DNA from 2 places in the Pseudoalteromonas sp. 120-MNA-CIBAN-0494 genome. Region 1 is predicted to be linked to the other one. Evidence: predicted binding sites of a transcription regulator. Region 1 holds the regulator's gene; the other holds the start of a gene.
What was found. The regulator NrdR, encoded in region 1, represses ribonucleotide reductase genes. The targets are predictions, from matches to a motif close to AAACACNANATNTNGTGTTT.
Positions count from the first base shown of each region.

Region 2: a site for NrdR is predicted at 7,578-7,597, ahead of nrdA (class 1a ribonucleoside-diphosphate reductase subunit alpha). Genes of this name have one in related genera too.

Region 1 is NZ_JBEOOE010000020.1:36,473-48,044, forward strand. Features, by position in the region: gene thrA (bifunctional aspartate kinase/homoserine dehydrogenase I) at 79-2,496, shown strand; gene thrB (homoserine kinase) at 2,506-3,441, shown strand; gene thrC (threonine synthase) at 3,452-4,735, shown strand; gene glyA (serine hydroxymethyltransferase) at 5,007-6,263, shown strand; gene nrdR (transcriptional regulator NrdR) at 6,368-6,817, shown strand; gene ribD (bifunctional diaminohydroxyphosphoribosylaminopyrimidine deaminase/5-amino-6-(5-phosphoribosylamino)uracil reductase RibD) at 6,820-7,968, shown strand; gene AAEY55_RS12430 (riboflavin synthase) at 7,973-8,626, shown strand; gene ribBA (bifunctional 3,4-dihydroxy-2-butanone-4-phosphate synthase/GTP cyclohydrolase II) at 8,655-9,767, shown strand; gene ribE (6,7-dimethyl-8-ribityllumazine synthase) at 9,861-10,325, shown strand; gene nusB (transcription antitermination factor NusB) at 10,341-10,751, shown strand; gene thiL (thiamine-phosphate kinase) at 10,845-11,572, shown strand, end outside.
Region 2 is NZ_JBEOOE010000010.1:64,453-76,024, forward strand. Features, by position in the region: gene AAEY55_RS08695 (hypothetical protein) at 1-135, shown strand, start outside; gene AAEY55_RS08700 (FKBP-type peptidyl-prolyl cis-trans isomerase) at 205-825, shown strand; gene AAEY55_RS08705 (TonB-dependent receptor domain-containing protein) at 1,065-3,431, opposite strand; gene yfaE (class I ribonucleotide reductase maintenance protein YfaE) at 3,705-3,974, opposite strand; gene nrdB (class Ia ribonucleoside-diphosphate reductase subunit beta) at 3,974-5,104, opposite strand; gene nrdA (class 1a ribonucleoside-diphosphate reductase subunit alpha) at 5,172-7,454, opposite strand; gene AAEY55_RS08725 (HAD-IA family hydrolase) at 7,867-8,547, opposite strand; gene ubiG (bifunctional 2-polyprenyl-6-hydroxyphenol methylase/3-demethylubiquinol 3-O-methyltransferase UbiG) at 8,547-9,257, opposite strand; gene gyrA (DNA topoisomerase (ATP-hydrolyzing) subunit A) at 9,435-11,572, shown strand, end outside.

The sequences.
Region 1 (11,572 bases):
GGTGCAACAAATTTAAAGGCCTGTGTTCACTTAGAACCCAGGCCTTTTTTCGTTTTATGGAATGAGGAAACATAAAAAATGCGCGTTTTAAAATTTGGCGGATCATCGCTTGCCGACTTTGCTTGCTTAGAGATGGTTGCCGTGCTTGCAAAAGCACAATTAAAAGATGAAATGTTATTAGTGCTTTCAGCCCCCGGTGGCATGACAGATTCATTAGTTGCATTAGCCTCAGCGGCTGAGCAGGGTGAAGACTTTAGTCACTTGTGGCAAGCACTGGTAAATCGATGTGACGAGTTAAAAAAAGCAGTAGAGCAAGGCTATGGTGAAATTGAAAACTGGCCAAATTTTACCGAGCTTAAAAATAAACTTGATGGTGTATCACTTATTAAATGCTGCCCTGAGCAAGTACGTGCTTTTATTATTAGCTTTGGTGAGCGCGTTAGTGTGTCGTTAATGCAATGCTTACTCGGTGATTTAAACGCGCAGTACCTTGAAGCGACCAATTGCATAGTATCAACCGGTGGTTACATAGATGCAGAGGCAGACTTAGTTGCCAGTAAAGTGCGCTTTCAAGCCGTATTAAAAGAACAACCAGCAACTATTTATATTATGCCCGGTTTTACTGCCAGTAATGAGCAAGGCGAACTAACCACTTTGGGCCGAAATGGCTCAGATTATTCTGCGGCAATTGCGGCAGCTTGTTTAGAAGCCGATGTTTGCCAAATTTGGACTGATGTAGATGGTGTTTACAGTGCTGATCCGCGTTATATAAAAACCGCCACTAAAGTTGATTTTTTATCTTATAAAGAAGCGATGGAGCTTTCTTACTTTGGTGCAAAAGTATTACACCCTAAAACAATTTTACCCTGCGCTAAAGCGGGTGTACCGTGCGAAATTAAAAACACGCGTAACCCCAATGCACAAGGCTCACTTATTAGTAACGAGAGCGTTTCATCTGAGCCAGTAAAAGCACTATCAAGTTTACAAGATTTAGCAATGCTTACCGTGTCGGGCCCGGGCATGAAAGGTAAAGTAGGGATGGCATCTAAAGTATTTAATGCCCTTGCCCTTGATAATGTGTCGATTGTTTTAATTACCCAGTCATCGTGTGAGTTCAGTATTAGTTTTTGTGTTCATGAGGTCGATTTAGCGCTGGCACTTGAAGCGCTGCAAACCGCATTTAAATTAGAGTCTCAAGCAGGTTTAATTGAACCAATACAAGTAAAGCGTAACTTAGCTATTGTTACTTTGGTGGGCGATAATATGCGTGCGCACAAAGGTTTAGCGGCTAAGTTTTTTGCATCACTTGCTCAAGCACAAGTAAATATTGTAGCTATAGCCCAAGACTCTACCGAAAGTTCTATTTCGGCCGTGATCGATGGTGAACGTTGTAATGGCGCTGTAAAGGTTTGTCATGAGAACTTCTTTACCCATATTCCATCAATTGACGTGTTTTTATTAGGGTGTGGTTTAGTAGGTCAAGAGCTTATTGAGCAATTAGAGCGTCAACAAGCTTGGCTTGAAAAACGCAATATTAAACTTAAGCTTTATGGGGTTGCCAACTCTCGCCAGCTACACTTAGACAGTGAAGGTATTGCCTTTGATGACTGGCAGCAAAAGCTTGGCGCATCAGAGCAGGCTTTTGATTTAAAACTAGTTGAACAATTTGTACAGCAAAATCATTTAATAAACCCAGTATTAGTTGATTGTACTTCGTCAGATGCGTTATCGGCGCAATACGTAGACTTTTTAAATGCCGGTTTCCATGTCGTAGCCGCAAATAAAAAGGCCAATACAAGCTCGTATGCTTACTATCAAGACTTAATTGCAGCAACGCAAAAAAATGGCCGTAAGTTTTTATACGAAACCAATGTAGGAGCCGGTTTGCCGGTACTTGATAACTTAAAATCGTTATTTGGTGCAGGAGACGAGTTACTAGAATTTAGCGGTATTTTATCAGGCTCGCTATCGTACATGTTTGGTGCGCTGCAAGATGGCTTGTCACTGTCTGAGGCAACAATTAAAGCTAAAGAAAGTGGCTTTACTGAACCTGATCCGCGTGATGACTTATCGGGGACAGACGTAGCACGAAAACTATTAATTATTGCCCGCGAATCTGGGATGCCACTAGAGCTAAGCGACATTGAAGTAGAGTCGGTATTACCGCACGGTTTTGCACAAGGCGATGATGTAAATACGTTTATGGAAAAGCTCCCTAGCCTAAACGCAGGTTTTAACGACCGAATAGCAAGTGCTGCCGCAGAGGGTAAAGTACTGCGTTACGTAGGCACAATTAAGCAAGGTCACTGTAAGGTAGGTATAGAAGCCGTTGATGCAAAGCATGCACTTTACGATATTCGTGATGGCGAAAACGCATTAGCAATTTTAAGTCAGTATTATCAGCCACGCCCATTTGTTATACGAGGCTATGGCGCAGGCTCGGCAGTAACAGCCGCTGGTGTATTTGCTGATATTTTAAAAACGTTATCGCGCTAGGAGCAAACAATGATTGAAGTATATGCTCCCGCATCTATTGGTAATTTTGCCGTTGGTTTTGACGCATTAGGCGCAGCTCTTGCACCTATTGACGGCAGTTTATTAGGCGATGTAGCCGTTGTTAGTGCCGCATCGAGTGATGAGTTTATTTGCTCTGGCGAATACGCGCATAAGCTACCAAGTGATGCCAGTGAAAACTTAGCGTATCAATGTTTAGTGCATTTTAGAGCGCATGTAGCGCCTAATATGGCAAGTGTAAAGTTGGAGCTGAAAAAGAACTTACCCATAGGTTCAGGGCTAGGATCAAGTGCGTGTTCGGTGGTTGCAACCTTTGCTGCCCTTGATAAATTTGCCGGTACCAAGCTTAGCCAAGTTGAACTTATTGAGTTAATGGCCGACTTTGAGGCAGTTGTTAGTGGTGGTCGTCATTACGATAACATCACGCCATGTTATTTAGGTGGCCTGCAGCTAACTGGCGATTTAATTCCTAATAAATCAATTGCTTTACCAGTTGATGAAAACTGGTATTACGTTGCTGCGTTTCCTGGTTTTTCACTTAATACAGCAAAAGCACGCTCAGTTTTACCAAAGGAGTTGAGCATGCACGCAGGTGTAGAATTTGCGCAGCGTTTATCTGCCTTTAGTAGTTTATTGTTAATGCATCGCTTTGATGATGCATTAAGTATTATGCAAGACCATATAGCCGAGCCATACCGTGCGCCACTTATAACAGGTTTTAGTGAAGCAAAAGCGAGTTTGCCAGCGCTAGGCGCCGAAATTGTTAGTATTTCTGGTGCAGGGCCAACATTATTTACTGTGTGTAAAACATTAAAAGCTGCACAGCAGTGCGCGCAGTGGCTTGAAAGTAACTACATAAACGAGCAAGGTTTTTGCCATATTTGTAAATTAGATAACGACGGCACACGTCAATTAACAGTTTTATAGGATAGTAGTTATGCAATTACATAATTTAAAAGATAGTTCGCAACAAGTGTCGTTTGTTGAGGCAGTAAAAACGGGTTTAGGGCGTAATCAAGGGGTGTTTTTTCCCGAGTCGTTAACACCACTAACGGATGTTGATGCACTACTTGATATGGATTTTGTAACCCGTAGCAGTAAAATACTCTCGCATTTAATTGGCGATGAATTACCAGCAGATACCGTTGCACATATGGTTAAAAATGCATTTAACTTTCCGGTTAAGCTGGTGGAAGTGGCAGAGAACACTTATTGCTTAGAATTGTTTCATGGGCCTACCTTAGCGTTTAAAGATTTTGGTGCGCGCTTTATGGCAGAGTGTTTAGCGCAGTTTAATCAAGGCGATAAAGTGACTATTTTAACTGCAACGTCGGGCGATACTGGCGCGGCGGTTGCACATGCGTTTTATAATAAGCCTAATATCGACGTGGTAATTTTATACCCTAAAGGCAAAATTTCACTGGCGCAGCAAAAGCTCTTTACTACATTGGGTGGCAACATTCATTGTTATGCGGTTGAAGGCAGCTTTGATGATTGCCAAGAGTTAGTTAAAAATGCCTTTTTAGATGAAGAAGTTAAATCTACACTGGGGCTTAACTCTGCTAACTCTATTAATATTAGTCGCTTAGTGGCACAAGTTTGTTATTACTTTGAGGCAATTGCACAATTACCAAAAGCAAAACGGGCTACTGCGCATATTTCGGTTCCAAGTGGTAACTTTGGTAATGTGTGCGCGGCAATGATAGGTGCTGTTATTGGTTTGCCTGTTGGCAAGCTTAGTGCAACTACTAATCAAAACGATACAGTACCGCGCTTTATGCTGGATAAAAACTGGACGCCAAACGCGACACTTGAATCACTTTCAAATGCAATGGATGTAAGCAAGCCAAATAACTGGCCACGAGTGCAATCTATGCTCGACAACAATTGGTTTAGCTACGATAATTTTTATTCAACTAGCGTAAACGAGCAAGATACGCAAACAGTGATGAAAAATATTCAACAAACAGGTTATGTTGCTGAGCCGCATACCGCTATTGCATACCAAGGACTTGTTGAAAATCGCGCTCCTGGCGCTGCCGGAATCTTTTTAGCAACGGCTCATCCAGCTAAATTTAAAGACAGTGTTGAAGGTATTTTAAACATTGAACTAGCTATGCCAAAACCACTTGCAGATGCATTAGCCAAGCCATGTTTAGCTAATGATATAAATGCTGATTATGATGCCTTACGTACTGAAATAATTAAAAAATTAAGTTAAAAGTAAGATCTAATTAAAGCGGCCTTGGTCGCTTTTTTTATAGGTATATTTTAGTGTGGGTGTTAATACTTTCATTAGCTATGTAAATATAATAATTAATATATATTTTAATTTATTATGTAATGATTAAAAAATATCATCTTAAAAAGCCTGTGAAATAAATTCAATCCCTGTTTAAATATCCTCAACTTAAGAGCGTAGGCAAATAGTCGTTTTAAGCGTACAATAAAGCCTCTAAAAAATACCATACACCTTGCCCCAGGAGACCCCAATGTTAGAACGTAGCATGAATATTTCAGATTTTGACCCAGAGTTATTTGACGCAATTGCAAAAGAAACTGCGCGCCAAGAAGATCACATTGAATTAATCGCTTCTGAAAACTACTGTAGCCCACGCGTACTAGAAGCACAGGGTTCACAGTTAACTAATAAATACGCAGAAGGTTATCCGGGCAAACGTTACTATGGCGGTTGTGAGCATGTAGACGTTGTTGAGCAATTAGCGATTGACCGTGCTAACGAACTATTTGGTTCTGACTATGCAAACGTACAACCACATGCTGGTTCGCAAGCAAATGCGGCCGTTTTTTTAGCATTGTTAAACGCCGGTGATACCGTACTAGGTATGAGCTTAGCTCATGGCGGCCATTTAACGCATGGTTCACACGTAAACTTTTCAGGTAAGCTTTATAATGCAATTCAGTATGGCCTAGATGAAACTACAGGCGAAATTGATTACGCACAGGTTGAAGCGCTAGCACTTGAGCACAAACCAAAAATGATTATTGGTGGCTTCTCAGCATACTCAGGTATTGTTGATTGGGCTAAATTACGTGAAATTGCTGATAAAATTGGCGCTTACTTTTTTGTAGATATGGCGCACGTTGCTGGTTTAATTGCGGCGGGTATTTACCCAAGCCCAGTTCCTCACGCACATGTTGTTACTACAACTACACATAAAACCTTAGCAGGCCCTCGTGGTGGTTTAATTATTTCGGCATGTGGCGACGAAGCTATTTACAAAAAGCTTAACAGTGCTGTTTTCCCTGGTGGCCAAGGCGGTCCTTTATGTCATGTTATTGCTGCTAAAGCTGTGGCATTTAAAGAAGCCCTACAACCAGAATTTAAAGTATACCAAACACAAGTTGTTAAAAATGCACAAGCTATGGTTGCTGTTATGCAGGAACGTGGCTACAAAATTGTATCTGACAAAACTGAAAACCACTTATTCTTACTTGATTTAATCAATAAAGATATTACCGGTAAAGATGCTGATGCTGCTTTGGGTAACGCTCATATTACAGTTAACAAAAACTCAGTGCCTAACGATCCACGTTCACCGTTTATAACATCTGGCCTACGTATTGGTTCACCTGCAATCACTCGTCGTGGTTTTAAAGAAGCAGAATCTAAAGAGCTTGCTGGCTGGATCTGTGACGTACTAGATAACATCAATGATGAATCAGTACAGGCGCAAGTAAGAGAAAAAGTAAAAGCAATTTGTGCAAAACTACCTGTTTACGCTTAATAAAAGTAAAACAGTAATTTAGATCACAATCGCTTAGTTTTTTGCTAAGATAAAGGCCGCTTTAAAGCGGCCTTTTTTGTTTTTTAAAACGGAAGTACCTAGCTATGCATTGCCCATTTTGTACCGCAAAAGATACCAAAGTTATTGACTCTCGCCTGGTTGGCGGTGGTCACCAAGTGCGTCGTCGTCGTGAATGCAATGACTGCCATGAGCGTTTTACTACGTTTGAGGGCGCAGAACTGGTTATGCCACGGGTAATAAAACAAGATGGCAGCCGCGAACCCTTTAACGAAGATAAATTGTTAAATGGTTTAAACCGCGCACTGGAAAAACGCCCCGTAAGTACCGAACAAGTAGAAGAAGTAGTTAATATAATAAAGTCGCAATTACGCGCAACCGGTGAGCGAGAGGTTTCGAGCCATTTAGTGGGAGAGTGCATTATGGAAGCGCTTAAAAAGCTCGATAAAGTAGCTTATGTGCGCTTTGCCTCGGTGTATCGCTCGTTTGAAGATATTCGCGAATTTGGCGAAGAAATTGCCCGTTTAGGGGAGTAAGTATGCAAAGCGACTGCGTTTTTAACCAAGATGACGAAATGTATATGGCACGTGCTATAGAACTGGCTAAAAAAGGCCGGTTTACTACCACGCCTAATCCAAACGTAGGTTGTGTATTAGTTAAAAACAATGAAATAGTAGGCGAGGGATTTCATCAGCTTGCCGGACAAGGGCATGCAGAAGTAAATGCACTTGCTATGGCTGGCAGTAAAGCAAAAGGCGCAACTGCTTATGTTACGCTTGAGCCATGTAGCCATTATGGCCGTACACCACCGTGCGCAGAAGGTTTAAAAGCCGCCGGTGTGGTAAAAGTAATTGCCGCTATGGTCGATAGCAATCCACAAGTGGCTGGTAAGGGGCTGAAAATACTTAGCGACGCTGGTATTGAGGTTGCGTATGGGTTACTTGAAGCACAGGCTAGGGCGCTTAATTTAGGCTTTTTTAAACGCATGGAGCATGGCCTGCCCTATGTTACGTGTAAAATGGCCGCCAGTATTGATGGTAAAACAGCGCTTAATAATGGCCAAAGTAAGTGGATAACAGGCGCAGCAGCACGCCAAGACGTACAGTTATATCGTGCACAAAGTTGCGCTATTTTAACCGGTGCCGACACAGTATTAGTAGATGACGCTAAATTAAATGTGCGTAAAAATGAATTACCGCAGGCATTACCTACACAGTTACCGCTTCGCCAACCGGTGCGTGTTATTATTGACTCGCAAAATCGTTTAACCCCAAATCTTGCTTTATTTGCTATTGAAAGTGAAATAATAATTTTTACTACCAAGGTTGATAAATCGCAACATTGGCCGCATTTTGTAAAGCATATAGTAGTAACTGCTATTAATTCAAAAGTTGATTTAACCGCGGTTTTAAAAAAGCTCGCAAAGCTGCAATTTAATACTGTGTGGCTAGAGGCTGGAGCAACCCTTGCGGGTAAAATGGTTGAACTGGATTTAATAGATGAATTTATTTTTTATCTAGCGCCTAAATTAATTGGGTGTGATGGCAAGAGTTTAGTTAATTTTCCTGAGTTGATCAGTATGCAAAATACGATTGATTTAACTTTTAATGAGTGTACGCGTATAGGTGATGATTTACGTATTAGCGCAGTAAAAAGCTCATTAAAACCACTTGAAACAAAAGAGTAATGCTATGTTTACTGGGATAATAGAAGCCACAGGCAAAATTGCTTTATTACAAAAAAAACAAGGCGATTTAGCTATTCGTGTACAAAGCCCTGACCTTGATATGAGTGATGTTAAGTTAGGAGATAGTATTGCCACTAATGGTGTGTGTTTAACTGTTGTTGATAAACATGCCGATGGTTTTAGTGCCGACTTATCGAATGAAACGATAGATTTAACTGGTTTTGCTCATTACACATTAGGGCAAACAGTTAATCTTGAAAAAGCCATGCAACCGGTTTCGCGTTTAGGTGGGCATTTAGTGTCTGGCCATGTTGATGGCATTGCTACAATTACCGCCATTACGCCAAATGCACGTGCTACAGAATATTGGCTAACCACAGATGAAAACCTAATGAAATACATACCGTATAAAGGTTCTGTATGTATTGATGGTATTAGCCTAACAGTGAACGCAGTAGAAGGTAATAAATTTAAATTAACGATTGTGCCCCATACTAGCGAGCAAACTACGATAGCTAATTTTAAAGTGGGCACCCAAGTTAATTTGGAAGTCGACCAAATTGCGCGTTATTTAGAGCGGCTTATAAAAGGCGCAGAGCAGCCTACGGGCGCTGATATTTCAATGAGCTTACTCGCTAAAGCGGGCTTTATTAAGTAACGCAACTAACAACTAATAAGAGTGAATTATGAACTTACATAGCGCAGAAGAAATTATCGCAGACATTAAAGCCGGTAAAATGGTTATTTTAATGGACGATGAAGACAGGGAAAATGAAGGCGATTTAATTATTGCCGCCGAGCATATTAGTGCAGAAGCTATTAACTTTATGGCCACGCATGGCCGTGGTTTAATTTGTTTAACTATGACGCAACAGCGATGCGAGCAACTTGATTTACCGCTTATGGTAAAAAATAACGGTGCTGCGTTTTCAACTAATTTTACAATGTCGATAGAAGCTTCAAAAGGCGTTACTACAGGTATTTCGGCAGCAGATAGAGCACGTACAGTACAGGCCGCTATAGCTAAAGGCGCAGTGCCTAGCGATATAGTACAGCCTGGGCATATTTTTCCTATAATGGCACAACCTGGCGGTGTTTTAACGCGTGCAGGGCACACTGAAGCAGGCTGCGACTTAGCCCGTTTAGCAGGGCTTGAGCCTTCATCGGTTATTGTTGAAATACTCAATGCAGATGGCACTATGGCGCGCCGTCCTGACTTAGAAGTATTTTCTAAACAGCACGATATTAAAATTGGCACCATAGCTGATTTAATTGAATACCGTAACTTAAACGAAACCACGATAGAGCAAGTGGCAAAGTGTAAGTTACCTACCGAGCACGGTGAGTTTGATTTAGTAACCTACAAAGACACCATTGACGGACAGCTACATTACGCATTAGTAAAAGGCGAAATAAAACAACAAGCGCCAACCGTAGTGCGAGTGCATTTACAAAGCACCTTTAACGATATTTTACTCTCAGATAGAAACTCTGAGCGTAGCTGGGGCGTGTCTGACGCAATGGCTTATATAGCGAAGCACAATGGTGTGTTAGTTATTTTAGGCAAACAAGAAAGCACCGCAGAACTTGAGGCAACAGTAAAAGCGTTTGCAGCCGAAGACTCGGGTGAAGATGTAACACCGAATAAATTTACAGGTACGTCTCGTACTGTAGGCGTGGGTTCACAAATTTTAGCCGATTTAGGCATTAAACAAATGCGTTTAATGAGTCGCCCTAAAAAGTACCATGCACTTTCAGGGTTTCATTTAGAAGTTGTTGACTACATAGAGCCGCAGTAATTAGGCGCTAGGCTATTATTTTATTTTTATGGTATGATGCGCTGCAATTTTTGCGCAATCGAAATCGCTCAAACTTATTTTTAAGGTTATCAAATGAAAATTATTGAAGGTAGTAAGTACGCTCCGGGCAAAAAATTTGCCATTGTCATTTCTCGCTTTAATGACTTTATTGGTAGTAGCTTATTAGCAGGCGCTATTGATGAATTAAAACGCACAGGTGGTGTATCGGATGACGATATTACCGTGGTTTATGTACCTGGCGCGGTTGAATTACCTTTAGCAGCGAAACGTATTGCGGCAAAAAAACAGTATGATGCAATCATCGCTTTAGGCGTAGTGATCAGAGGTGGTACTCCACACTTTGACCTAGTTGCTGGCGAATCAAACAAAGGTCTTGCGCAAGTATCACTTGAGTATGATATACCGGTTGCATTTGGCGTATTAACCACAGAAAGCATTGAACAAGCAATTGAGCGTGCTGGCACCAAAATGGGCAATAAAGGCGGCGAAGCTGCTTTAGGCGCGCTTGAAATGGTTAATGTGTTAGATAAAATTTAAGTTTAAGGAATTTTTGTGAAACCAGCAGCAAGACGTAAAGCACGTATATTAGCACTTCAGGCCATTTATTCTTGGCAATTAAGTGGCAATGCAATTGCCGATATCGAACAACAAATGTTGATCGAAAACGACGTGACTAAAATTGATGTTGAATATTTTAAAGATTTAGCCAGTGGCGTTGCGGTAAATTATAAGCAACTAGACGAGGCTGTATCACCGCATTTAACCCGTCCATTCGATGAGTTAGATATGGTTGAACGCGCAATATTACGTTTAAGCAGCTATGAGCTAAAATTTCGTGAAGATGTTCCATACAAAGTGGCTATCAACGAAAGCATTGAATTAGCTAAAATGTTTGGCGCTGAAGATAGCCATAAATTTGTAAACGGTGTACTTGATAAAGCAGTTAAGCATTTACGTAAGTAATATTTAGTCAAATTTTGATAATTATTTTATCAAAACTGGCTGGTATAAATTACCGTTAAAAAGGAGAGCCGGCATAGGTCGGCTTTTTTGTGTATGAAGGAATTTGAATTAATTAATCGTTATTTTAAAGGTCGTGGTATTACTCGCCGTGATGTTAACTTAGGGATTGGAGATGACTGTGCATTAGTTACTGTGCCGCAAAATTGTCAGCTTGCTATTACAACCGATACACTCGTTGCTGGTGTGCATTTTTTTGACGACATTGAACCTCGCGCACTCGGGCACAGAGCATTGGCTGTAAATTTAAGTGATTTAGCGGCAATGGGGGCAGAGCCAACATGGGTTTCTATCGCTTTAACACTTCCGAGTATTGATGAGCAATGGATTGAAGAATTGACTGACGGCATGCATGAAATTGCCGAATATTTTAATGTGCAAATAATAGGTGGCGATACGACTCAAGGACCTTTGAGTATTACTATTTGTGCAAAAGGTACAGTGCCCGAAGGCACTGCGTTATGCCGAAATGGCGCAAAAGTAGGTGACTGGATTTTTGTTACTGGGCCGTTAGGTGATGCAGGGCTTGCAATAGAGTCTCGCAAGCAAGGCTTAACAATTGAACCTGAACACCTAAAACATATTAAAAAGCGCCTTAACTTCCCTACACCTAGAGTGGCTGCAGGGCAGGTATTACGTGGGCTTGCGTCTTCTGCTATTGATATTTCAGATGGTTTACTAGCCGATTTAGGCCATATACTAAATATGTCGCAGGTTAGCGCAACGGTTAATATTGAAAGCATACCCACCTCGGATGCAATGAA
Region 2 (11,572 bases), on a different contig from region 1:
CTTGTGGTAATTCCATTTTTATTATTTGGTGCTAGTGGATTACTCACTTTAGCGCTACTTGCTGGAATTTTATGCAGTTTACCAGTGAGTACCTATATTGTTGGCCTAATTAAAGTAAAACACAGCAAAAACTAGCCCCAAAGCGGGTTTATTTTGTGATAGCATAGTCGCGTCTTTTAACTAACAAAACGTGAAAAACACATTATGTCAGATAATTTTACTACAGATGCTGAAAAAGCAAGTTACGGTATTGGCTTACAAATGGGTGAGCAACTTAAGTCTAATCCTTTTGAAGGCTTAAACCTAAATTCAGTGTTTGAAGGCATGAAAGATGCGTACGCAGGTAGCGCTTTTCAAGTTGAGATCCCTGAGATCCAAGCTGCTTTTGAAAAAATCAATGAAGAAATTCAAGCTCGTCGCGAGCAAGAATCACAAGTACTTGCTGCTGAAGGCATTGCATTTCTAGAAGAAAATGCAAAACGTCCTGAAATCACAGTGACTGAATCAGGTCTTCAATACGAAGTAATTACTACAGGTGAAGGCGACAAGCCAACAGCTGAGTCTACAGTACGTGTTGATTACCACGGTACATTAATTAACGGTACTGTTTTTGATAGCTCATACGAGCGCGGTCAACCTGCTGAATTCCCAGTAGGTGGCGTGATCAAAGGCTGGACTGAAGCATTACAAATGATGCCAGCGGGTACTAAATGGCGTCTTTACGTTCCTCATGACCTTGCTTATGGTGAACGTGGTGCCGGTGCTGCAATCGCACCTTACTCAACACTAGTATTTGATGTTGAGTTACACGAAATTATTGCTTAAGTATTCTTAAGCAATAAATAAAAAACCGCATTCATTAAATTGAATGCGGTTTTTTTGTGTCTTACCGGTATATTTAACTTTTTATCTGCTCATTTATGCTTCTTCTTTTCTTTTTGTGAAAAGTATTTAAAGTGAGATATGTATAAAGAGGATATAAAACACTGCACTTTAGCAAGCAATAAATACGCCCCAGCATAGCAAGGGGCTTATTAATGATTAGCGGTAATTAAAGTATATTGTTAAAAGTAGCCGCGAATACCAAAGCGGAAGTTTCTACCTGGTAATGGGGCGGTGTCTTTAATAAATGAGCTATGTACAAAGCCAAGCTCATCAGTAATATTATCAACGTTGATGTACAGTTGTGTATCAAGGTTACCTAAATCTAGCTGATAGTTAGCTTGTGCATCAAATAAAGTATAACCATCGGTTTTAGTCTCATAGGCGGTAATATCGGTTTGTGAAAAATAATGGGTACCGGTTAATGCGAATTGCCAATTACCTAAGTTGTATTGCAACTCAGAGCCTAATTTATTAGCAGGGATACGAGGTAAGTTTTCATCGTCTTGCTTGAGTTTTGCTCGCGTAGAGTCACCAAATACTTTAACCAAGGTGCTTGCGTTAACTTTATAATGCGCATCAAACTCTAAGCCATACAGCTCAGCGTCTTTACTGGTAAACTGATACACCGCCACACCATGGTCGTGGCCGTTATCAGCCGCTTCTAAACCATGTTCTTCATCAAATACTAAGCCAGTATTTTCTTGAAAGTAAAAGTTTTTAATATCATTATAAAAAAAGTTTACAGAGTAACCAAAGTCACCGCTAAAGCGTCTAAAACCTAAATCAATATTGGTTGAGGTTTCTTGTTTGATATTCTCGGGTTCAAAATGCGCTTCACCGTCTTCAATATGATAGCCTAGGCCAAGCTCATAGGTACCAGTTGCAATGTGTAAGCCATTAGATAATAGCTCTGCAGAGAGCGGGGCACGTTCTGAGTGTGAAAGACTCATTGCCATACTATATCCAGGGGTATATTGCCAAATAGCACCCATTGAAGCGCTAAGGTTAGTAAAGCTTTTAGTGTAGTCAAGTACTTCAGCATTGCTTGTTTGCGTGTCATCATGGCTATGCTGATGCGTTGCTATTTGGCTTTTTATTTTATAGTCTTCAACTCGCGCACCTAACTCAATAGTTACATCACCAAACTCACGTTCTTCTAATAAATATAAAGCATTAGTGGTCGTTACACTGGCTGGCGTAAATGCTTCTTCGCCGTTGGCATCATAATCAGAATCACTGTAGTGATAACCCACCATGCCGTGCCAATCAGCTAATTTATGTTCTATGTTTAAGCGTGCTTCAGTGGTTTTGTTTTTAAATGTAGTGCCTATTTCACCATTTTCAATTTCACTGTGTAAGTAATCTGTATAGCCTAAGCGCAAATTAATGGTTTCAATCCAATTATTATGTAGCGCATAGCTTAATAGACCTTGCCAGCGATCTTGCTCTAACTGGGCAAAAACAGGTGTTTCTTCATGTGCTTCATCACTATGGGCATCGCCGTCGGCTGCATGATCGTGTTCATGTCCGTGATCATGCTCATGACCTGGAATACCATAATCCGTTTTTATTTTACCGTAAGAAAACCCAACCGTTAAATGCTCACCTACGTAGCTAGTACCAAAGTTAACGGTTTCACTGTCGATAAAGGTGTTTTCTACAGAATCTTTACTTTCAACATCACCATCTTCGTGAAGCTGGTTAAATCGTGGTGTTTGATAGTCATCGCCGCTGCGTTTAGTGCCATCAAAATGAAAGTTAAAATTATTATAACCCGTCTCTAACTTTGCAGCGTAGGTATTCGCGTTGGATACCGAATCGTGACTGTATTCTACTGCACCGGTTAATTCATCTATATTACTCGTAGGAATGCGGTTATCAACTACGTTTACCACACCACCAATAGCACCAGAGCCATACAGTAGGGTACTTGGGCCACGTAGTACTTCTATTTGTTCAGCAGCTAAGCTGTCGCTAGAAGTAGCATGATCAGGGCCAATACGCGATGCATCACTGCTGTCTAAGCCATTTTGCATAATTTTAACCCGAGGGCCATCTAAGCCACGAATAATTGGGCTTGATGAAACAGGGCCAAAATAACTCGCGTTAACTCCCGGTAAGCCTTTTAGGGTTTCGCCAAGCGTTGGCTTTGACTTGTTTCTTAGCTCATCACCAGAGAGTACATTTACCGGAGAAATCATTTCTAAGCTACTTTTGTGCAAGGCTGATGCAAACACAACTACAGTTTCAATAGAGGTTGGCTTTAAAGCAATTGCAATATTGTTTGATGACTCGGTTACCGTAATGCGTGAATCGCTATAGTTATCTTTGCTAATATGCAGCTGGCCGCTCGCATCAAGCTCAATGGCAAACTCGCCAAGCTTGTTAGTTTTAACGCTTTGAGATTTACCGTGTACATGAATAGTGGCGTTTTCAATAGGTTGATTTTTTTCATCTGTTACTTTGCCATTAACAGTAGCAGCAAGTGCAGAGTGAGAGCATAAAACAGAAAAAATTGCAGAAGAAATTAATGTTAGCTTAGTCATGAGTCTTTAAGTTCGTGGTTGTTATGTTGTGATATAATATAACACTACAAAAGCGACGGTTCAATGATGTTATAGTATAACCTTATCGATTTTAGTAATTAATTAGCAGGGAAATCTGCAAGGCTTTGATTGTTAACAATTTATAAAGGTTAATTAATTTGGTTTATGAATATGCTTTTTATAAAGGGCTAAAAAGTACTTTTAAACTAAGTGGTTTAAAAGTACTTAAAACTGATTAGAGAGTGATTTTTAGACTGTTTGGTTTAAATGAAGTTAAAGTTTAATATGTATGTCGCCATTAGGTTTGCAGCAGCACAACAGTATTTCGCCGTCGCGTACAAACGCTAGAGGCTCTTCATTATAATCAACTTTACCTGACACTAAAGTCGCTCTACAGGCACCGCAATAGCCTTCGCGGCATTGAAAGGCCACTTCTATCTGTTGAGATTCTAGGCAGTGTAAAACAGAAGGGCAGCCAGTGCTAAATTCTATGCACTGGCTGTTATCTGCAAGCGTAATGCTTGCAGTAGGTCGATCAGTCATTATAAATCAAAGTCACCAAATTCAGAGGCATCAACTTGCGAGTCTATTTGACCAACAAGGTAGGAGCTAATTTCAGCTTCTTGTGGTGCTACTTGCACGTTATCTGACACCAACCAAGAGTTTATCCATGGGATAGGATTACTGTTGTTTTTAAACTGTGCAGGAAAACCAATGGCTGTCATTCGAGCGTTGGTAATGTATTCAACGTACTGACATAAAATGTGTTTATTTAAGCCAATCATTGAGCCATCTTTGAATAAGTACTCGGCCCATTCTTTTTCTTGCTCTGCAGCGTCCACAAACATTTTAATTGCTTCGTCGCGGCACTGCGCGGCAACAATCGCCATTTCTGGATCGTCTTTACCGTCTTGCATAATATTTAAAATATGCTGAGTGCCAGATAAATGTAGCGCTTCATCGCGGGCAATAAGCTTGATTATTTTAGCGTTACCTTCCATCAATTCACGCTCAGCAAACGCAAACGAGCAGGCAAAGCTGACATAAAAACGAATCGCTTCTAAAATATTTACCGACATCATTGCCAGGTAAAGTTTCTTTTTCAGCTCAAATAAATTAACAACAACAGATTTACCGTTAATCTCATGTTTGCCTTCACCGTATAAATTGTAAAGCGACACTGAGTTAATTAAATCATCGTAGTATTTTGTTACCGCATCGGCACGTTCACTAATTTTGTCATTGCTAACTATGTCATCAAAAATAAGTTCAGGTGCTTGGGTAACATTACGAATAATATGCGTGTACGAGCGGCTATGAATCGTTTCACTAAACGCCCACGTTTCTATCCATGTTTCTAACTCTGGTAGCGATACAATAGGTAGTAGGGCCACGTTTGGTGAACGCCCTTGTACGCTATCAAGCAATGTTTGATATTTTAAGTTACTTAAAAATATATGCTTTTCATGATCAGGTAATGCTTGAAAGTCTAAGCGGTCTTTGCTTACGTCTACTTCTTCTGGGCGCCAAAAAAACGAAAGCTGCTTTTCAATTAGTTTTTCAAAAATAGGGTATTTTTGTTGATCATAACGAGATACGTTAACGGTTTGGCCAAAAAACATTGGCTCTTCCATTTGGTTATTATGTTTACGACTAAAGGTAGTATAAGACATGTTTATCACTCAAAAAACTATCAGAATAAAGCGGGCTTAGTGCCCGCTTAAAATAAAAACTCAAAAATTAAATTTTACACGCGCCGCCTGCGCAATCATCATCTTCAAGATCCGGTGTATCTTCTTGTGCATCAGATGCACCATCGCGGGTATTGTGATAGTACAAGGTTTTAACACCCAGTTTGTAGGCGCTAAGCAAATCTTTTAATAAGACTTTCATCGGTACGCGACCGCCTTCAAACTTACCAGGATCATAATTTGTATTGGCCGAAATAGACTGGTCAATAAATTTTTGCATTATACCCACAAGTTGTAAGTAACCATCGTTTGAAGGAATATCCCACAGTAACTCGTAGTTATCTTTTAAACGTTCATATTCAGGTACAACTTGCTTTAAAATACCGTCTTTACTTGCTTTAACGCTAATATGACCACGTGGTGGCTCAATACCGTTTGTTGCGTTAGAAATTTGCGACGATGTTTCTGATGGCATTAGCGCACTTACTGTTGAGTTACGCATACCGTGCTCTTTAATGCTGGCACGTAATGCATCCCAATCAAGGTGTAGTGGCTCATCACAAATTTTGTCAAGATCTCGCTTGTACGTATCTGTTGGCATTATACCTTGAGAGTAGGTTGTTTCGTTAAACTTAGGACATGCACCACGCTCTTTAGCAAGCTCGTTTGATGCTTTCATTAAGTAGTATTGAATCGCTTCAAATGTTTTGTGCGTTAGTGCATTTGCGCTGCCATCTGAATAACGCTTACCGTTTTTAGCTAGGTAGTATGCGTAGTTAATTACGCCTATTCCTAGAGTACGACGACCCATAGTGGCATTTTTTGCAGCCGGTACTGGGTAGTCTTGAAAATCAAGTAAGTTATCTAAAGCGCGTACAGCAAGCTCAGCCAATTCTTCAAGTTCATCTAGTGACTCAATAGCCCCTAAGTTAAATGCAGAGAGTGTACATAGCGCAATTTCGCCTTCTTCGTCGTTTACGTTATCCAACGGCTTAGTTGGTAATGCAATTTCTAAACATAAATTAGATTGGCGAATAGGTGCCACTTTAGCAATGAACGGGCTGTGCGTATTACAGTGGTCAACGTTTTGTAAGTAAATACGACCGGTACTTGCACGTTCTTGCGCAAACATTGAGAACAGTTCAATAGCTTTAATGCGTTTTTTACGAATTGATTCGTCTTGCTCGTATTTTACGTAAAGCGCGTCAAACTCGTCTTGGTCTTCAAAAAATGCATCGTAAAGGCCTGGCACATCAGAGGGGCTAAACAAGGTAATGTAGTCGTCTTTAATTAAACGCGAGTACATTAGTTTATTAAACTGTACGCCGTAATCTAAATGACGCACGCGGTTGTCATCAACCCCGCGGTTATTTTTAAGTACTAACAGGTTTTCTACTTCTAAATGCCAAAGCGGGTAGAACAAGGTTGCTGCGCCGCCACGTACACCGCCTTGCGAACAGCTTTTAACCGCTGTTTGAAAGTGCTTATAAAAAGGAATACAACCCGTATGGTACGCTTCGCCATTGCGAATGTGGCTACCCAGTGCACGAATGCGACCTGCGTTAATGCCAATGCCGGCACGTTGCGATACGTATTTAACAATTGCAGACGAGGTGGCGTTAATTGAATCAAGGCTGTCACCACATTCAATTAATACACACGAGCTAAACTGGCGTGTTGGCGTACGAACACCTGCCATAATTGGCGTAGGCAGTGAAATTTTAAACAATGAAATCGCATCGTAAAAACGTTTTATATACGCAATCCGTGTATCGCGAGGGTAGTCAGCAAACAAGCTAGCTGCGACTAAAATATATAAAAACTGCGCGCTTTCATAAATCTCACCGGTTACACGGTTTTGAACTAAGTATTTACCTTCAAGCTGTTTAACCGCAGCATAACTAAAGTTAAGGTCACGGCTGTGATCTAGGTATTCGTCTAATTCGTCAAGCTCTTGCTCGGTGTAATCTACCAGTAGGTGAGCGTCGTAGCGTTTGTCGCCAACCATTTTTGTTACATGATCAAATAAACGTGGTGGCTCAAATTGGCCATACGCTTTTTTACGTAAATGGAATACAGCTAAACGTGCTGACAAATACTGATAATCAGGAGATTCTTTTGAAATCTGATCGGCTGCAGCTTTAATGATGGTTTCGTGAATATCTTTAGTACGAATACCGTCGTAAAATTGAATGTGTGATTTTAATTCAACTTGCGAAACCGAAACGTTATTTAACCCTTCGGCGGCCCATTCAATAACGCGATGGATCTTGTCAAGATCAAGTGGCTCTTTACGGCCGTCACGTTTGCTTACAGATAACTGTTGGTTCATAGTTTTGCCTGTATTCCTTGGAAATTAAGTATTTTGACCAATGATTAATACTCCAAAATAACAGAGTATCTATTCATTTATTATTGTTTACACCAATTCAGGCGATTTTATTGAATAACATTTAGCCACAATATCTGGTGTTGTTCAAATTAGAGATCACAAGATAGTGTGGTCCGCGTTGTTTTGCAAGGGACAGAATTGCCCCTAATTGTGGATAACGTCGGGATAACACATTTGTGTTAGTAAGCATTAACCTTCGAACATTCGGTTAAGTTGAAATTTACAAAAATCAACTAAGGATCTACTAAATTTACGCTTTTTAAAAATATATTTTGACTGCTTTTTTTATCAGCAGGCTTTGTGTGAAAACTAACACAATCACAATATATAGTGTTTAATAATTAACATAGCACTATATATGGTTAAAACCTTCAATAGGGCTTTGCCAATTAAAATCGGCCTGCCAGCTCAAAACTTCGGTTAAGTTAGGCACGTAACCCCAAAGTGCGGTTGCGGTGTGCATACCTGCCGCTTTACCTGCTTGAATGTCACGCAAAGCATCGCCAATGTACAAGCAACGATTAGGCGCAACGCCCATTAGCTTGGCACAATGTAGTAAAGGTAAAGGCGAAGGTTTAGCTTCAGCTAAAGTATCGCCACTGATAACCACGCAGGCATTTTTTAAAGCAGGGATCGCGGCTACTAAAGGGGCGGTTAAAAATCCGGGTTTGTTAGTCATGATCCCCCATTTGATGTTTTTTCGCTCCAGTTCGATAAGTAGTGGCTCAATACCAGCAAAGCACCTGGTGTGTTTGGCTATGTTAGCCGCGTAGGCATCAATTAATTGCTTAACGAGTTGTGCTTGCGGTTGCTCACCCCATTTATCTTTAAAACCGACCTCTAACAAGGCTGCTGCGCCATTAGATGCAGCAGCGCGATATACCTCACGACTTACTGTATCTAATTGCTGCGAACGCAGTACGGTATTTAAAGCTGTACCTAAGTCATCAGCGGTATCGAGTAAAGTGCCATCTAAGTCAAATAAAAAAGCATCGTACTCTATAGTAGGTGACGTTGATTGAGAGCTGACCATTACGCTAACTTCTCAAAATGCAGAATATAATTTACGCTTACGTCGGTATTAAGCGAGTACTGCTTAGATAATGGATTATAAGATAACCCAGCACTGGCGCGCACTTTTAAACCCGCTTGTTCAGCCCAGGCAATTAACTGTGCTGGTTTAATAAACTTTTTGTGATCGTGAGTGCCTTCAGGCACCATTTTCAATAACTTTTCTGCACCAATAATGGCGTACAAATAGGCTTTAGGGGTTTTATTAAGTGTTGAAAAAAACACATCAGCACCGGGTTTTGCAAGCTCTGCAACAGCATGAATAATAGAAGCCGGATCGGGTACATGCTCCAGCATTTCCATACAGGTTACTACATCAAAGCGAGCAGGGTGCTCGGATGCATATTGTTCAGCAGGTACTTTAATATACTCTACATGTACGCCTGTCTCTAGGCTGTGTAATTTGGCAACAGTTAAAGGCTCTTGGCCCATATCTATGCCGGTTACCTTTGCCCCCATGCGCGCCATGCTTTGGCTTAAAATACCGCCGCCACAACCTACGTCTAGTGTTTCTTTGTCAAATAGACCGCCAGTTTTATTGGCTATAAAGTCTAAACGTAAGGGGTTTATTTCGTGAAGCGGTTTAAATTCCCCGTCTAAATCCCACCACCGCTCTGCGATGGCCTCAAATTTTGCAATTTCTGCGTGATCTACATTTTGATGTTCGGTCATAAAATACTTCCTCGTCAATCTGGGGGCATTATATAGGGCTAAATTGGTAAATCGCAAAGTTTTGCGCCTGTAAATCTAAATAAATTGTGGTAGCATGTTTCTTTAGCAATAATAACAAATTCTCTTGATACCTAATAGTGGGTGTTTAAGAGCTGATACTGAAGGAATGTGATATCAATGACTGATCTCGCCCATGGCATTCTGCCAGTCAATATTGAAGACGAGTTAAAAAACTCCTACTTAGATTACGCAATGAGCGTAATTGTAGGACGTGCATTACCAGACGTGCGTGATGGCTTAAAACCTGTTCACCGCCGCGTTTTGTTTGCAATGAACGAGCTTAGTAATGATTGGAACAAGCCTTACAAAAAATCGGCACGTGTTGTCGGTGACGTAATCGGTAAATACCACCCACACGGCGATAGTGCTGTTTACGACACTATAGTACGTATGGCACAGCCATTCTCACTGCGTTATATGCTAGTAGATGGTCAAGGTAACTTCGGTTCGGTTGATGGTGATTCAGCAGCGGCAATGCGTTATACAGAAGTACGTATGGCAAAAATGTCGCATGAATTATTAGCCGATCTTGAAAAAGAAACGGTTGATTTCGTTCCTAACTACGACGGCACTGAGCAAATCCCTGACGTTTTACCAACCAGAGTTCCTAACTTATTAGTAAACGGTTCATCGGGTATTGCGGTAGGTATGGCAACAAACATTCCACCTCATAACTTAACTGAAGTGGTAAATGGCTGTTTAGCACTCATTCAAAACCCTGAATTATCTATTTTAGAGTTAATGGATTATATCCCGGGCCCAGATTTTCCAACTGCTGCAATTATCAACGGTAAAAAAGGCATAGAGCAAGCCTATTTAACTGGCCGTGGTAAAGTGTACATGCGTGCCCGCGCTGAAATAGAAGTAGATGAAAAAACGCATCGTGAAACTATCATTGTTCACGAAATACCTTATCAAGTTAACAAAGCGCGCCTAATTGAAAAAATTGCCGAGCTGGTTAAAGATAAAAAAATTGAAGGTATTAGTGCGCTACGTGATGAATCAGATAAAGACGGTATGCGTATCGTTATTGAGATTAAACGTGGTGACGTAGGCGAAGTTATTTTAAATAATTTATATGCGCAAACGCAGTTACAAACTGTGTTTGGTATGAATATGGTTGCGTTAATTAACAACCAGCCTAAGTGCTTTAATTTAAAAGAAATGCTTGAAGAGTTTATTATTCATCGCCGTGAAGTAGTAACTCGTCGTACTGTTTTTGATTTACGCAAAGCGCGTGACCGTGCACATATGCTAGAAGGTTTAGCAATTGCACTGGCAAACATCGACCCAATTATTGAGCTTATTCGTAATTCACCAACACCTGCTGAAGCAAAAGTTGCTTTAACAGCGCGTTCGTGGGAATTAGGTAACGTAAAAGCCATGCTTGATAAAGCAGGCGAAGACAACGTTGCCCGCCCAGATTGGTTAGCTGCTGAGTTAGGTATTCGCGATGGTCAATACTTTATTTCTGAGCAACAAGCTCAAGCAATCCTAGATTTACGCTTACATAAGCTAACGGGTTTAGAACACGAAAAGATTCTAACTGAATACCAATCGTTATTAGATTTAATTGCTGAGCTTTTACATATTTTGGCAACACCAGAGCGTTTAATGGAAGTTATTCGCGATGAGTTAGTTGAAATTAAAGCGCAATATGGTGATGAGCGTCGTACTGAAATAAATGCCGCAGCACACGATATCAGCCTTGAAGATTTAATTACCGAAGAAAACGTAGTAGTAACGCTTTCTCACGAAGGTTATGTTAAGTATCAGGCTCTGTCTGATTACGAAGCGCAGCGTCGTGGTGGTAAAGGTAAATCGGCAACGAAGATGAAAGATGAAGATTTCATTGAACGTTTATTAGTTGCTAATACGCACGATACTATATTGTGTTTCTCAACGGCTGGTCGTTTATATTGGCTTAAAGTGTATCAGTTACCACTTGCAAGTCGTGCAGCGCGCGGCAAACCAATTGTTAACTTATTACCACTTGAGGCAGATGAACGTATTACCGCTATATTACCAGTACGCGAGTATGCAGAAGATAAATACATCTTTATGGCAACCGCATTTGGTACAGTGAAGAAAACACCACTAACGGCATACAGTCGTCAACGTGCAAGCGGTATTATTGCGGTTAACCTAAATGAAGGCGATAGCCTAATTGGTGTTGATGTTACCGATGGCAGCAACGAAATTATGTTGTTTACCGATGCAGGTAAAGTAGTACGCTTTAAAGAAGCAGAAGAAAC